3 regions of the Ensifer sp. GW821-FHT05G01 genome follow, and region 3 is predicted to be linked to each of the others. Evidence: predicted binding sites of a transcription regulator. Region 3 holds the regulator's gene; each other region holds the start of a gene.

Region 1 (5,250 bases), 410 kb from region 3:
CACGAACCAGGCGATGACGATGTTGCCGGCAAGGCCCCACCGCACCGCAGACACGCGCTTGGCCGCGCCCACGCCGATGATGGCACCGGTGATGGTGTGGGTCGTCGATACCGGAATGCCGAGCCAGGTGGCGGCAAACAGCGTGATGGCACCGCCGGTTTCCGCGCAGAAGCCCTGCATCGGATTGAGCTTGGTGATCTTCGAACCCATAGTGTGCACGATGCGCCAACCGCCGAACAGCGTGCCGAGAGCGATTGCCGCCTGGCAGGTGATTACCACCCAGAACGGCACGTAGAACTCCGAACCGAGATAGCCCTGAGAGAACAGGAGCACGGCGATGATGCCCATGGTCTTCTGCGCGTCGTTGCCGCCATGGCCGAGCGAATAGAGCGAGGCCGAGATGAACTGCATCACCCGGAACTTGCGGTCGACGGCAAACGGCGTCTGGCGCACGAATATCCAGGATACGATGAGGATCAACAGGAGCGCCAGGAAGAAGCCGATCATCGGCGACATGAAGATGGCACCAACGGTCTTGAGGAGGCCGGTCCAGACGATGGCGTCACCGCCGGTGCGCGCCAGGCCGGCACCGACGAGACCGCCGATCAGCGCATGCGAGGAGCTCGACGGGATGCCGAAGATCCAGGTCGCTATGTTCCAGAAGATCGCGCCCATCAGCGCCGCGAAGATCACCAGCGGCGTAACGATGCTGGGATCGATGATGCCCTTTCCGAGCGTCTCGGCCACGTGCAGGCCGAAAAACAGGAAGGCGATGAAATTGAAGAACGCCGCCCAAAGGACCGCGTATTGCGGCCGCAGCACTCGGGTTGACACGATCGTCGCGATCGAGTTGGCGGCGTCATGCAGCCCGTTGAGAAAGTCGAAGAACAGCGCAATCGCGATCAGCGCGACAAGCAGCGGCAGGGCGAGCGTCGCGTCCATCAGACGTTCTCGATCACGATGCCGCTGACCTCGTTGGCAACATCCTCGAAGCGGTCGACGACCTTTTCGAGTTCGCCATAGATCTCGCTGCCAATGATGTAGGCCATCGCGTTGTTGGCGCCGTGGCGGCGGAAGAGATCTTTCAGGCCCTGGTCATGAAGCTCGTCGGACCGGCCTTCTATGCGCGTGATCTCTTCGGCAATGGCAATGAGCCGGCCATGGTTGGTGCCGATGCGATCGAGCAGCGGAATGGCTTCGGCGATCAGATGCGCCGCCTGAACGACGATGGCGCCCATTTCCTGCATGCCCGGATCGAAGGTCTTCTGTTCGAACAGCCGGATCGTCTTGACCGTCTTGTGCATCATGTCGATGGCATCGTCCATCGACTGGATGAGGTCCTTGATGTCGCCGCGATCGAACGGCGTGATGAAGGAGCGGCGGACGGCCAGAAGCACGTCGCGGGTGATGTTGTCAGCCTCGTCCTCGAGCGCGACGATGCGGTCACAATGTTTTTCGAGGTCGCTACCACCGGCCAGAAGCTTTTCGAGCGCTTCGGCGGCACCGACGACGGTGCGCGAATGGTGAGCGAAGAGATCAAAGAAGCGGTCTTCGCGGGGAAGGAGTTTGCGGAACCAAGCCAGCATCACACATATATCCGTTCGTGGATTGTCATGCGGCTGTCATATTGTACGCAGGCCATCAAGAAAAGCGCTGAAACACAGGGATTGCAAGGCTTTCCCCGCCGTTATCGCGCATTTTTCGCTGCAAATGGCCGAGGCTGCCTTTCGCCTTGCCTTGGCGGCCGCTTTCGTCCTACTGCATGATTTCCTATATCGGCATCGATTTAGGTCGAGAATTATGCAGTGCGCTGAAAGTGTTGGAGCGTCCTTGCGCGTCCTTTCCGGCGCGCTGTTACTGGCGCCGAAGTCGAATCCGGACCCGAAATGCCACAGAAGGTCTTTCTCAATCGTCTGAAGCTGAGCGAGTTCCGCAATTACGCGGCGCTGTCGCTTTCGCTCGACCAGCGGCATATCGTGCTGACCGGCGAGAACGGCGCCGGCAAAACCAATCTGATGGAAGCGGTGTCGTTTCTATCGCCCGGCCGCGGTCTTCGGCGCGCGGCCTATGCCGATGTCGCCCGCGTCGGCGCCAGCGACGGCTTCTCGGTATTCGCCGAAGTTGTCGGCATGGAAGGTCCGGTCGAGATCGGCACCGGCACCGCCGGCACCAACGAAGGACAATCGCGACGGCTGCGGCTGAACGGCACGGCGGCGAGCACGGTCGATGAACTGACCGACCATTTGCGCGTGCTTTGGCTGACGCCGGCCATGGACGGCCTCTTCACCGGCCCCTCGGCCGTCCGCCGCCGCTTCCTTGACCGGCTGGTGCTTTCGCTCGATCCCGAACATGGCAGGCGCGCCAGCGAATTCGACCGCGCCATGCGCAGCCGCAATCGGCTCCTCAGCGAATTTCGTCCTGATCCGGCCTGGCTCACTGCCATCGAAAAGGAAATGGCCGGGCTCGGCGTGTCGATGGCGCTGGCCCGACAGGAAATGCTGGGCCTGCTGACGGCGCTGGTTGAAAGAAATACCGGCGACAGCGTCTTTCCGTCCGCGCGTCTGGCGCTCTCTGGCTTCTTCGACAATGAGAGCCACAGGCCGGCCTTCGACCTTGAAGAGCAATATCTGACCATGCTGCGCGAGGGCCGGCCGCGCGATGCGGCCGCCGGCCGGACGCTGGACGGACCGCATCGCAGCGACCTGTTGATCCGTCACCGCGAAAAGGACATGGAGGCCGAGCGCTGCTCGACCGGCGAGCAGAAGGCGCTGCTCGTCGGCCTGGTGCTCGCCCATGCGCGCCTTGTCGGCGATATGACCGGCCACGCCCCTATCCTGCTGCTCGACGAGATCGCCGCGCATCTCGACATGGGCCGCCGCGCCGCCCTTTTCGATCTCGTCGACGGGCTTGGCGGCCAGGCCTTCATGACCGGAACGGACCGTGCGATGTTCGATGCGCTCGGCGAGCGCGGCCGGTTCCTGACCGTGGAACATGGGAGCGTTTCGGGATGATGGAGCCGATGATGGAAAGTGTGCGCTCATGACCAACACCAGCCTCGACCCATCGGAAATCGCGCGCTATGCGCGCCACATCATCCTGCCGGAACTCGGCGGTGCAGGGCAGCAGAAGCTGAAAGCCGCGCGCGTTCTCGTCATCGGTGCCGGCGGCCTCGGCGCTCCCGTGCTGCAATATCTGGCTGCCGCCGGCGTCGGCACACTCGGCATCGTCGACGACGACGTGGTGTCCTTGTCGAACCTGCAACGGCAGGTGATCCACCGCACCGCCGACATCGGCCTGGCAAAAGTCGACAGCGCCGCTACGGCAATCGGCGCACTCAATCCGCATGTGGCGGTCGAGCCGCATCCCTTTCGCCTTGCCCCCGACAACGCCGAGGCACTGTTCGCCGAATACGACCTGGTGATCGACGGCTCGGACAATTTCGACACGCGCTATCTCGCCGCCGATACGGCGGCAAGCACCGGCATTCCGCTCGTCACCGGCGCGGTCGGTCGCTTCGACGGGTCGCTGACGGTGCTGATGCCCTATCGCACCGGCAAGGATGGCGCGCCCAACCCGTCCTACCGCGACCTCTTTCCTGAGCCGCCTCCGCCAGGCGTGGTACCGTCTTGCGCCGAGGCCGGCATCATCGGCGCGTTGACCGGCGTCATCGGAACATTGCAGGCTATGGAAGCCATCAAGGTGATCGCCGGCATCGGCGAGCCGCTCGTCGGCCGACTGTTGATGTATGATGCGCTCTCGGCGCAGTTCAGCACCATCCGTTATCGCAGGCGCGGGACCGACAAGGCGGACTGATGCAGATCATCGAAATCGACGCGACCTTCGATCGCTACTGGGAATTACAGGATCTGATCCTGAAAGCTTTTGCCTACATGGATGGGCGGATCGACCCGCCGTCGTCAGCCCATGCGCTGACGGTCGCAGGTTTGAAGCAGAAAGCTTCGGCAGAAATCGGATTGATCGCCCTCGATGGACCGGAACTGGCGGGCTGCATCTTCTGCAAGCCGGAGACCGATTGCCTCTACGTCGGCAAGCTTGCAGTCGCTGAGGGTTATCGGGGTCAGGGCGTTGGCCGGCTGTTGCTGGCAAAGGCCGAAGACACGGCACGCAGTCGCAACCTATCCGCCCTGAGACTGCAGACGCGGATCGAACTCACCGAAAACCACCGGACGTTTGCGGCCTGGGGCTTTGTCGAAACCGGCAGGACGGCGCATCCGGGCTTTGCCCGCCCCACCACCATCGAAATGCGCAAGACACTCTGATCAGTCGCGACCGGGCAGCACCCGGTCCGGCGGCCGATGACCGTCGAAGAAGGTGCGGATGTTGATCACCACCTTGTCGCCCATGTCGATACGGCCCTCGAGCGTCGCCGAACTCATATGCGGCAACAGCACGACCTTACCTTCGCCGGCAAGCTTGATGAGCTTGGGATTGACTGCAGGCTCGTTCTCGAAAACGTCGAGCCCGGCCCCGGCGATCTTGCCTTCGCGCAGGCACTTGATTAGCGCCGTCTCGTCGATGATGCCGCCGCGGGCGGTGTTGACGATGTAGCTTTCCGGGCGCATCAGCGCCAGGCGGCGGGCAGAAAGAAGATGATAGGTCGCCGGCGTCGAGGGGCAATTGACCGAAACGATGTCGACGCGGGCAAGCATCTGATCGAGGCTGTCCCAATAGGTCGCCTCCAGCATCTCCTCGGTCTCGGTCTTGACCCGGTGACGGTTGTGATAGTGGATCGACAGGCCAAAAGCCTTGGCACGACGGGCGACAGCGGTGCCGATGCGGCCCATCCCGACGATACCGATGCGTTTGCCGGCAATGCGGCGGCCAAGCATCCAGGTCGGCGACCAGCCGGCCCACTCGCCCTTGCGATCGGTCAGTATCTGCGCACCTTCCGCAAGCCGGCGCGGCACCGCCAGGATCAGTGCCATCGCCATGTCGGCGGTATCCTCGGTCAGGACGTTCGGCGTGTTGGTGACCGTGATGCCCTTTCGCGCGGCGGCATCGACGTCGATGTTGTCGACGCCGTTGGAGAAGCTCGCGATCAGCTTCAATTGGGGGCCTGCCTGCTCGATCAGCGCCGCGTCGATCCGGTCGGTCACGGTCGGCACGAGCACGTCGGCGCGCTTCACCGCCGCCACAAGCTCCGGCTGACTGCGGGGCGTATCGTCGATGTTGAGCTCGGCGTCGAACAGTTCGCGCATGCGGGTTTCGACGATGTCCGGCAGTTTCCGG
Region 2 (5,250 bases), on a different contig from region 3:
GCGCCGGTGCGGCAAAGCCAAAGATGCGGGCAGAGACCAACTGCTTGTTGCGGTCCACCGAGACGGTGATGAACTTCAGCAGCGGATGGCCCGGCGCCTGCACGTCGTCGGCCAGCACCGCCTGTCCGTCACGTCCGGCGATGAAGACATTCGAGCAGACGATCTTGGCGGCGTATCCATCGCCGACCTTCAGCAATTCCGGCGGCGCCATGGCCAGCCATCCGCCGACGCCGGCAATGGCGACCACAACCGCGGTCCCGACAGTCTTCAATAGGCGTGCCATCGCATCCTCCCGTCTGACGCGAGAGAGAAGCAGCATTTGACCGAAAGGAAAAGCCCTTGCGTCGTGCTTCGGATTGTTGGCTGCCGTCCGGCTATGCCAGCTGGCGGGCGTCGCCGTCGCCAGCACCATGCAACAGCGGCGGAAGATCCCGTGCCGGCAAGGCCGGTGATATCCATGGACCCCAGGCCTCCACCGCGCCTGCGGTGCGGGCGCAATCCATTTCGCTTTCCCTGGCGATACCGCGCACCGCCATCGGCAGCCGCAGAACCTGCCCCATCTTGACCAGGCAGGCGAGCAGGGCGACGCTACGTTCGCTGCCATGGATGTCGCGGATCGCCGGCAGGTCCACCGTCAGTTGGTCCGGCTGAAGTTCGCCGACAAGGTTGAGCGGCAGCGAGGCCGCAGCGCCGCCGCTCAGCGCCACGCGCACCCCGAGCGCGCGCAGGCCATGCAGGCTTTCGCCGATCAGCGCCATGTCACCGGTCGACAGCGCTTCCGACACCTCGATCGTCAGCCGGCCGGGCGCCAGCCCGGCCTCATCCAGACATGTCTTCACATGGCTGAGGAAATCGCGATCTCGCAGTTGAAGCGCGAAGGGTGCCACCGTCAGGCCCACTGGAGACGGCCAGTTCGCCGCCTGCCGGCAAGACTGCCGCAACGCCCAGTTGCCGACCGTCAACGCAAGTGTTCCCTGCTCCAACGGCTCCGCAAAGGCTTCGGTGCCGATGACGCCGCGGATCGGGTGCGACCAGCGCAGCAAGACTTCGAAGCCCCGGATGACGCCGCTCGCAGTGCCGGCGATTGGCATGTATTCCAGAAAAAACTCCCGCTGGGAGACTGCACGGGCAAGGTCGCGCTCGGCCTCGGCGCGCATTTCGGCGGCTTGCGCGAGATGCGGCGCATAGAAGACGTGGCTGTTGCCACGCATTTCCTTGGCTTCGTAGAGCGCGAGATCCGCCCGTTTCAAGACCGCGCCGGTCGACAGATCGCCCTGTTCCAGGAACGTGACGCCGATGCTGCAACCAGAAGCCGCCTGACCATCGACCAGATCGAAGGGCGCATCGAACAGCGCCTTCACCCGGCCGGCAAGGGTCGTGACCTCGGCATCCGACGGAGAACCCGGACCAAGCAGTACGAACTCGTCGCCACCGAGGCGATAGACCGTCGCCTCGCCAGCGAAGGCTCGCCTCAGCCGCAGGCCGATACCGCTCAGCAGCCGGTCGCCCGCATCATGGCCCATGGTGTCGTTGACCGCCTTGAACCGGTCGAGATCGATCAGCAGCAGCGGCCGGCGCTCGAACGGCGCACCATCAGAGCGCAGAGCGCGCAACACGTCTGCCTCCAGTGCGGAGCGGTTTTCAAGCCCGGTCAACCGATCGCGATGAACCTCGTTGCGCAGCCGCCGCTCGGCGCGGCGCGCGGCCTTGAGCTCGCGTTCCAACCGTCGTGAATAGGACCAGCGGTAGAAGGAGGCTCCAGCGACGAAGGGCATGACGCCCGCCGCGAGCGCTCCGGAAAAGTTCCAATGGGTGAAGGATCCATCCGAAAAAAACGTTTCCGTGGTCAACCAGATCGCCGGAAACAAAGCCCCCAATGCCGTGCCGGCAGCCGCAAATCGCTGCTCGGGCTTCGGCAGAAACGTTCTTAACATCATGTCGACGCCCCCCGAATATGAGAAGGAGCTAGCACGCCAGGGGTTAATGAATTCTTATGGGTGAAAAATCGTAGTCAGCTATTTTTGTGCAGTGCGGGAGCTGTGAAAAACCCCGTCATCAAAGTGTAGCGGAGTCACTTTAGAAGCGGCTAAGTTTCAACTGGATGAGCGGCAGAGATGACCGAACTTGCCCCTGATGTCGGCTTTGGCAGAAACAATCCGAAGCTGAAAAACGCCCTCCTGCAACACAAGACCTTCTCGCTTGCTGGCCTCTCCGAGCGCCTGTTCGGCCTGCTCTTCTCCGGCCTCGTCTATCCGCAGATCTGGGAAGACCCTATCGTCGACATGGAAGCCATGCAGCTTCGCCCGGGGCACCGCATCGTCACCATTGGCTCCGGCGGTTGCAACATGCTGACCTATCTCTCGGCCGGCCCCAGCCGCATCGACGTCGTCGATCTCAATCCACACCACATCGCGCTCAACCGATTGAAGCTTGCCGCCTTCCGCCACCTGCCTGATCATAAGGACGTCGTGCGGTTCCTGGCGACGCAGGGCACCCAATCGAACGTCCAGGCATTCGATCTGTTCATCGCCCCGAAGGTCGACCAGGCGACCCGAAGCTACTGGAACGGCCGCAGCGTCAGCGGGCGTCGACGCATCGGCGTCTTCGGGCGCAACATCTATCGCACCGGCCTGCTCGGCCGCTTCATCGCTGCCAGCCACATCCTGGCACGTCTGCACGGCGTCAACCCGGAAGAGTTCGTCCAGGCACGCTCCATGCGCGAGCAGCGCCAGTTTTTCGATACACGGCTGGCGCCTTTGTTCGAGCGTCCGTTCATCCGCTGGATCACCAGCCAGAAAAGCTCGCTGTTCGGCCTTGGCATCCCGCCGCAGCAATTCGACGAACTGGCAAGCCTCAGCGCCGACAAGTCGCTGGCCGCCGTGCTTCGCCATCGCCTTGAAAAGCTGACGTGCCATTTTCCGCTCAGGGAAAACTACTTCGCCTGGCAGGCCTTCGCGAGACGCTATCCCCTGCCGCATGAGGGCGACCTTCCGGCCTACCTGCACGCCGATAACTATGAGACGATCCGCAACCGCGCCGAAGACGTCCAGGTCCATCATGCCAGCTTCACCGAGCTTCTGGGAAAGAAGCCGGCCGCATCGGTCGACCGCTACGTCCTGCTCGACGCGCAGGACTGGATGAACGACCAGCAGTTGAACGACCTGTGGACCGAGATCACCCGCACCGCCGATGCAGACGCGACCGTGATCTTCCGCACGGCCGCCGAAGACAGCATCCTCACCGGCCGTCTCTCGCCGGCACTGATGGAGCAGTGGCACTATGATGCCGAGACATCGCTGAAGCTCGGCAACGCCGATCGCTCGGCCATCTATGGCGGCTTCCACATCTACAGGAAGAAGGCATGAGCGAGGTGCACCAGAGCGAGATCAGCCATCAGCGGCGCATGGACCACATGTACCGCTACCAGAGGCACGTCTACGATCTGACGCGCAAATACTATCTTTTCGGCCGCGACACGCTGATCCGCGAGCTGAACGTGGAGCCCGGCGCCTCCGTTCTCGAAGTCGGGTGCGGCACGGGACGCAACCTCGCGCTGATCGGCACATGCTTTCCGAGAGCCCGGCTCTTCGGTCTCGACATCTCCGCCGAGATGCTCGCCTCGGCCGCAGCCAAGCTCAGCCGCCGCGGCAGATCCCCCGCCATGCTGCGTGTGGCCGACGCGACCAGCTTCGAGCCGCGGTCGTTCGGCGAAGTCGGCTTCGACCGGATCGTCATCTCCTATTCCCTGTCGATGATACCGGACTGGCAGGGTGCGATCGACGCGGCAATTGCCGCGCTCAACCCCGGCGGCTCGCTGCATATCGCCGATTTCGGCCAGCAGGAACGGCTGCCGGAAAGCTTCCGCCGCCTGCTGCGCGGCTGGCTCAAACGTTTCCATGTGACGCCGCGCGAAACGCTGTTCGAGGTGCTGGCCGATCGCGCCAGGCGCAACGGCGCACAGCTCGAGCGCCGGGCCATCGGTCGTGGTTACGCCTGGCTTGCAGTCTACCACCGCCCTTCGGCCACGGCATCCTCGCGGGCAAATCCGGCCGCCGCACTGCTTGACGATCAGAGGGCTGCCGCAATTCCCGCTTGAGCTAACCCAATTTTTACGATGATATGGTGAAAATGAGGTTCACGCCTCGCTGGGGGACATCACCATCATGGAAGCCATCGTGTGAGGCAGGATCGTCGATCGTTTCGAAACAGGACCTCCATGCGCCGGCTTCTCCTGGCACTGCTGCCTATCGCCACCCTCCTTTCCGCCTGTTCGTCGACCGACTACGATCTGATGCAGACCGCATCGATCCCGCCGCGTTTCAACGATACCGATCCGCAGGATTTCGGCGACCGCACACCGCAGCATCACAATATCCACGGCATCGACATCTCCAAATGGAATGGCGATATCGACTGGATGAAGGTGAAGAACTCCGGCGTCTCCTTTGCCTTCATCAAGGCGACGGAGGGCAAGGACCGGGTCGACACGCGCTTCAACGAATATTGGCAGCGCGCCCGCGCCGCCGGCATTCCCTATGCGCCCTACCACTTCTACTATTTCTGCTCGACGGCGGACGCCCAGGCCGACTGGTTCATCGCCAACGTACCGAAGAGCGCCGTCTATCTGCCGCCGGTTCTCGACGTCGAGTGGAACGGCGAATCCAAGACCTGCCGCACCCGCCCCTCGCCGGACGAAGTCCGCGTAGAGATGAAGCGCTTCATGGACCGGCTCGAAGCCCATTACGGCAAGCGACCGATCATCTACACCTCGGTCGACTTCCACCGCGACAACCTCGTCGACCAGTTCAAGGAACACCACTTCTGGGTCCGTTCCGTCGCCAAGCATCCGGGCGAAGTCTATGTCGAGCGCCGCTGGGCCTTCTGGCAATATACCAGCACCGGCGTGATACCAGGCATCGACGGCGCCACCGACATCAATGTCTTTGCCGGCTCGCCGAAGAACTGGAAGAATTGGGTTGCGGCCGTCTCCAAGCCGAAATGACGACGGCCACGGTTCTGTGCATTAGCGCGGCAAACCGACCCATTTTCTTCTTTCCGTCATAATGCTCTGAGAGACGAGCGGCAGATTGCATCTTTGGTACATTGACCGCCAGCGGCGGCGCATCGCGCCGTGCGGCGACAGAAAGGAATTATCATGATCCTCAAAACCCGGCATGCTCTTGCATCCGCAGCCCTTCTCGCGCTGACGGCCTCGCCCGTTTTCGCGCAGCAGGCACCGGCTTGCGGCGG
Region 3 (5,250 bases):
CCCTCGCCCTGGATCGGCTCGATCAGGATCGCCGCCGTCTCGTCGGTGATCGCATCCTTGACCGCCGCGATGTCGCCGAAGGGCACCTGATAGAAACCCGGAGCCTTCGGGCCAAATCCCTCGATATACTTCTGCTGGCCGCCGGCGGCGATCGTCGCGATCGTGCGTCCGTGGAAGGCACCCTCGAAGGTAATGACGTGGAACTTCTCCGGATTGCCCTTGGCATAGTGGTAGCGACGAGCGGTCTTGATCGCGCATTCAAGCGCTTCAGCACCGGAATTGGTGAAGAAGACACGATCAGCGAAAGTCACTGCCGCCAGCCGGCGTGCGAGGCTCTCCTGGCCGGGAACCTCGTAGAGGTTCGACAGATGCCAGACCTTCTCGGCCTGCGCCTTCAGTGCCTCGACCAGATGCGGATGCGCATGGCCAAGCGAGTTGACGGCGACACCGGCGGCGAAGTCGAGATAGCGCGTGCCGTCTTCCGCAATCAGCCAGACACCCTCTCCTCGCTCGAAACGCAACGGCGCACGCATGTAGGTGTCGTAAAGCGGCGTGGTTGCAGTCATGGCGAGCCTCTCCTTCATTGCTATCGGCATCGATCCGCGCCCTGTTAAGCGCGGCAGAAAATTAAAAATGCCGCCTTGCGGCGGCGCAGGCACTATTCCTATTTCGCAGCGCAATGTCAACAAAACCAAGCCTTGCAGTGCGGTCGGACCGGGCTCATCCATGCGACGAAAAAATCACCCGGCAGGGCTTGCAAAAATACAACGCCCACCGAGCAAGTTGGGGAAAACCAAGAAATCGATTCGGCGTGATTCCGCGGACTCTTGCCACGGAGTCCGCCGGTCAGTAGGTTAACGTTCAATTACTAGACGCATGCGGCGGACCTAGTCACCAAAAGTGTTATCGCGTTGCAGCTCCGGAGCCTGTCCGGAGCGTGGTGAGGGATTCTGTCATCGCCAACGCTGAGAACGGAGAGTGCAGAAATGAACTGGACTGACGAGCGGGTGGAAAAACTGAAGAAGCTTTGGTCCGAGGGCCTGAGCGCGAGCCAGATCGCGGCACAGCTTGGCGGCGTCAGCCGCAATGCGGTCATCGGCAAGGTTCACCGGCTGAGCCTGCCCGGCAGGGCCAAGGCTGGCGGCACAGCCGCCGCGACCCGGCCGAAGCAGCGCCCGGCCACCTCGGCGCCGCGCGCTCCGAACTACGCTTCGCGCGTCACCACCCGCACGGTTACCCGCCCGGCTGGCGCCACCGTTCTCAAGGAAGAGGTCGAAGTCGATTTCGTTGCCGAACAGGATTTCAGCGTTCGGACGGATGTGGTCGTACCGATGTCGCGCCGCCTTGAGCTGACGCAGTTGACGGAGCGCACCTGCAAGTGGCCGATCGGCGACCCGCTGAAGGAAGAGTTCCACTTCTGCGGCAACGACTCTCCGGAAGCTTCGCCCTATTGCACTTTCCATGCGCGGCTTGCCTACCAGCCGTCCGCCGAGCGCCGCCGCGCTCGCTAAGGCTTCGAAGACAACACATAAAAAAGGGGCCGCGCGGCCCCTTTTTTATTGGATGAATGGCTCAGCTCTCGAGCGAGTAGCCGGCACCGCGAACGGTGCGGATGACATCCGGCATGCTCGAAAAATTCAGCGCCTTGCGCAGGCGGCCGACATGCACATCGACGGTACGCTCGTCGACATAGATATCGTGGCCCCAGACGCCGTCGAGAAGCTGCGACCGCGAGAAAACCCGACCCGGAGAGGACATCAGAAATTCGAGCAGGCGGAATTCCGTCGGACCGAGGCGGACCTCGCGCGTGCGGCGATGCACCCGGTGGGTTTCGCGGTCGAGTTCAATATCGCCGCAGCGCAGCAGCGTAGACAGAACTTCGGGCTTGGCACGCCGCAGCATCGCCTTGACGCGGGCCATCAACTCAGGGGTCGAGAACGGCTTGACCACATAGTCGTCGGCACCGGTGGCAAGGCCGCGAACCCGCTCGCTCTCCTCGCCCCGCGCCGTCAACATGATGATCGGCAGGCGCTCGGTCTCCGGGCGCTGGCGAAGGCGTCGGCAAAGCTCGATGCCGGAAACACCCGGCAGCATCCAGTCGAGGATCAAGAGATCCGGCAGGCGCTCCTGCAGACGGATCTCGGCCTCATCCCCACGCAGGATCGTATCGACATCGAAACCCTCGGCTTCGAGGTTATAGCGCAAGAGCACACTCAGCGCCTCTTCGTCTTCGACAACGGCGATTTTCGGCAACATCAGGTAACGTCTCCTTACCCAGAGCATCCCGTGTTCGATCGAACGCGACGTGATGCTCGAACATATAGCATCTGAAGCGTTACGGGCGATTTCAAACGCACGCGCGAAATCGGGTGGCTACAGACGCAGCAAAGCGGGGCCGCAACCGTGGCTGCGACCGGATGAGGTTCAAAAGCAGGCACTCGAACGTATTCGGGCTTAGTCCTTTACGGCACCCAGCGTCGACGTATTGTCGTCCTTCGGGCGCTCGCCTTCCGGCTGCGCACCCGTCGCCATGTAGTAGATCGTCTCGGCGATGTTGGTGGCGTGGTCGCCGATGCGCTCGATGTTCTTGGCGCAGAACAGAAGATGCGTGCAGGGCGTGATGTTGCGCGGATCTTCCATCATGTAGGTGAGCAGCTCGCGGAACAGCGAGGTGTAGATCGCATCGATCTCCTCGTCGCGCTCGCGGATGCTGTTGGCCTTCTCCGGCGAGCGGGAGGCGTAGACGTCGAGGACTTCCTTGAGCTGCACGAGGGCAAGCTCTGCCAGGTGTTCAAGACCGCGTGCCAGCTTGCGCGGGATGCCGGAGCCGGCAACGGCGATGACGCGCTTGGCGTTGTTCTTGCCGAGGTCGCCGACGCGCTCCAGATCGGAGGCGATGCGGATCGACCCCATGATCTCGCGCAGGTCGGCAGCCACCGGCTGACGCTTGGCAATGGTGATGATCGCCTTTTCGCCGATCTGGCGCTCGGCTTCATCGAGGATGGTGTCGTCGGAAATCACCTTCTGCGCCAATGCGAGGTCGGAATTGACCAGCGCGCGGACGGATTCGCCCACCATCTGCTCGGCAATGCCGCCCATCTCGGAGATGCGGCGTGTCAGGTATTTCAGTTCTTCGTCATAGGCGGACATTATGTGCATGGACATAATCTGTGATCCTTGCGGGCGCGTTCAGGAAACGGGGTGAAGGCGAGCTTCAGCGATCAGCCGAAGCGGCCCATGATGTAGTCCTGGGTACGCTGGTCATCCGGATTGGTGAACATCTTGTCGGTATCGTTCTCCTCGACAAGATTGCCGAGGTGGAACATGGCGGTGCGCTGTGAAACGCGCGCTGCCTGCTGCATCGAGTGGGTGACGATGACGATGGTGAAGTTTGTGCGCAGTTCGTGGATCAGCTCCTCGACCTTGGCCGTCGCGATCGGGTCGAGCGCCGAGCACGGTTCGTCCATCAGGATGACTTCCGGGCTGACGGCAACGGCGCGCGCGATGCACAGACGCTGCTGCTGGCCACCGGAAAGCCCGGTGCCGGGCTCCTGCAGGCGGTCCTTCACCTCGTTCCACAAGCCAGCCTTCTGCAGGCTGGTTTCAACGACATCGTCGAACTCCGACTTGGTGCGGGCAAGCCCGTGGATGCGCGGGCCGTAGGCGACGTTGTCATAGATCGACTTCGGGAACGGGTTCGGCTTCTGGAACACCATGCCGACGCGGGCGCGCAGTTCGACGACGTCGATCGTCGGATCGTAGATATCGTCTTCATCGAGCGTGATCTTGCCGGTGACGCGGCAGTTCTCGATGGTGTCGTTCATGCGGTTCAGCGTGCGCAGGAAGGTCGACTTGCCGCAGCCCGACGGGCCGATCAGCGCGGTCACCGTGTTCTCGCGGATGTTGAGATTGACGTCGAAAAGCGCGCGCTTCTCGCCGTAATAGACCGACACATCCTTGCCGATCATCTTGTAAGGCACGGTGTTCATTTTCTGATCCAAGGCTTTTTCGACTGCTGCTTCTGACATGATGTTCATAGTAATTACCTCACTACCAACGGCGCTCAAAGCGACGTCGCAACAGAATGGCGCCAAGGTTCATGACGACGAGGAAGATGAGAAGAATGATGATCGCACCGGATGTGCGCTCGACGAAGGCGCGTTCCGCCTCGTTGGCCCACATGTAGATCTGCACCGGCAGGGCCGTAGACGGTTCCATCGGCGAGCCGGGATAGTCGACGACGAAGGCGACCATGCCGATCAACAGCAGCGGCGCGGTTTCGCCAAGCGCGTGGGCAAGGCCGATGATCGTGCCGGTCAGAATGCCAGGCATCGCCAGCGGAAGCACGTGATGGAAGATGGTCTGCATCTTCGACGCACCGAGACCGAGGGCTGCCGAGCGGATCGACGGTGGCACCGCCTTCAACGCCGCGCGGGTGGCGATGATGATCGTCGGCAGCGTCATCAGCGTCAGCACCAGACCGCCGACGACCGCCGCAGACCGCGGCATGCCGGCAAAGTTGATGAAGACTGCCAGACCGAGGAGACCGTAGACGATCGACGGCACGGCAGCGAGATTGTTGATGTTGACCTCGATCAGGTCGGTCAGCCTGTTCTTAGGCGCAAACTCTTCGAGATAGATCGAGGCGGCGACACCGATCGGCAGCGACAGCACCAGCACGATCAGCATCATGTAGAGAGAGCCCAGAGCGGCAACACCCACACCGGCGGCTTCCGGACGGCTGGACGCACCGAAGGTGAAGATGCCGGTGTTGAAGCTCTTCTTCAGGACGCCGGCGCTGGCCAGCTCGTTCATCCAGGTGACCTGCTGGTCCTTGACCTTGCGCTTGCTCTGGTCGACCGCCAGGTCGATCTGCCCCTTGAAGGCGGAGTCGACATTGGCTTCTGCGAGCAACGTCACCGGTATGGTCTTGCCGATGACCGTGGGGTCGGCGACGACGATGTCGCGCAACAGCGTGCGGGAACTCGCCGAGACCATGTCGGTCGCCTGCTTGACCAGCGGACGCTTGCTTGCGTCGATGCCGAGCTGCTTGATCAGCGCATCGCGCACCAGGAGCGGATAGTTGGCGGTCATCAGCACCTTGCCGTCGGTCGTACGCTCACCCTTGGGGTCGATGACCTTTTCGGTGAATTCGATCGGCAGCGTGATCGTCGTCTGCTGGAACGCGGTGTAGCCGTTGGAAAACACGGTCCACAGCAACAGGGCGAGGAAGAACAGGCCGAGGCTTAT

The links. Region 3 encodes PhoB, which activates phosphate uptake and scavenging genes when phosphate is short. Its sites were predicted from a motif close to TGTCATNNANCTGTCAT; they were not measured.
Region 1: AC07UR_RS00250 (DUF47 domain-containing protein) is a predicted target of PhoB. The motif match lies at 1,610-1,626, and genes of this name have one in related genera.
Region 2: AC07UR_RS12635 (BtaA family protein) is a predicted target of PhoB. The motif match lies at 2,051-2,067, and genes of this name have one in related genera.

What each region holds. Positions count from the first base shown of each region.
Region 1 is NZ_JBWKSC010000001.1:46,029-51,278, reverse strand. Features, by position in the region: gene AC07UR_RS00255 (inorganic phosphate transporter) at 1-942, opposite strand, end outside; gene AC07UR_RS00250 (DUF47 domain-containing protein) at 942-1,586, opposite strand; gene recF (DNA replication/repair protein RecF) at 1,887-3,011, shown strand; gene AC07UR_RS00240 (molybdopterin-synthase adenylyltransferase MoeB) at 3,040-3,813, shown strand; gene AC07UR_RS00235 (GNAT family N-acetyltransferase) at 3,813-4,280, shown strand; gene AC07UR_RS00230 (2-hydroxyacid dehydrogenase) at 4,281-5,250, opposite strand, start outside.
Region 2 is NZ_JBWKSC010000004.1:292,341-297,590, forward strand. Features, by position in the region: gene AC07UR_RS12625 (serine hydrolase domain-containing protein) at 1-283, opposite strand, end outside; gene AC07UR_RS12630 (putative bifunctional diguanylate cyclase/phosphodiesterase) at 375-1,937, opposite strand; gene AC07UR_RS12635 (BtaA family protein) at 2,115-3,365, shown strand; partial or broken gene AC07UR_RS12640 (class I SAM-dependent methyltransferase) at 3,362-4,015, shown strand; gene AC07UR_RS12645 (glycoside hydrolase family 25 protein) at 4,217-5,002, shown strand; gene AC07UR_RS12650 (lytic murein transglycosylase) at 5,156-5,250, shown strand, end outside.
Region 3 is NZ_JBWKSC010000001.1:453,717-458,966, reverse strand. Features, by position in the region: gene AC07UR_RS02255 (aspartate aminotransferase family protein) at 1-566, opposite strand, end outside; gene AC07UR_RS02250 (GcrA family cell cycle regulator) at 987-1,511, shown strand; gene phoB (phosphate regulon transcriptional regulator PhoB) at 1,573-2,256, opposite strand; gene phoU (phosphate signaling complex protein PhoU) at 2,455-3,168, opposite strand; gene pstB (phosphate ABC transporter ATP-binding protein PstB) at 3,222-4,037, opposite strand; gene pstA (phosphate ABC transporter permease PstA) at 4,051-5,250, opposite strand, start outside.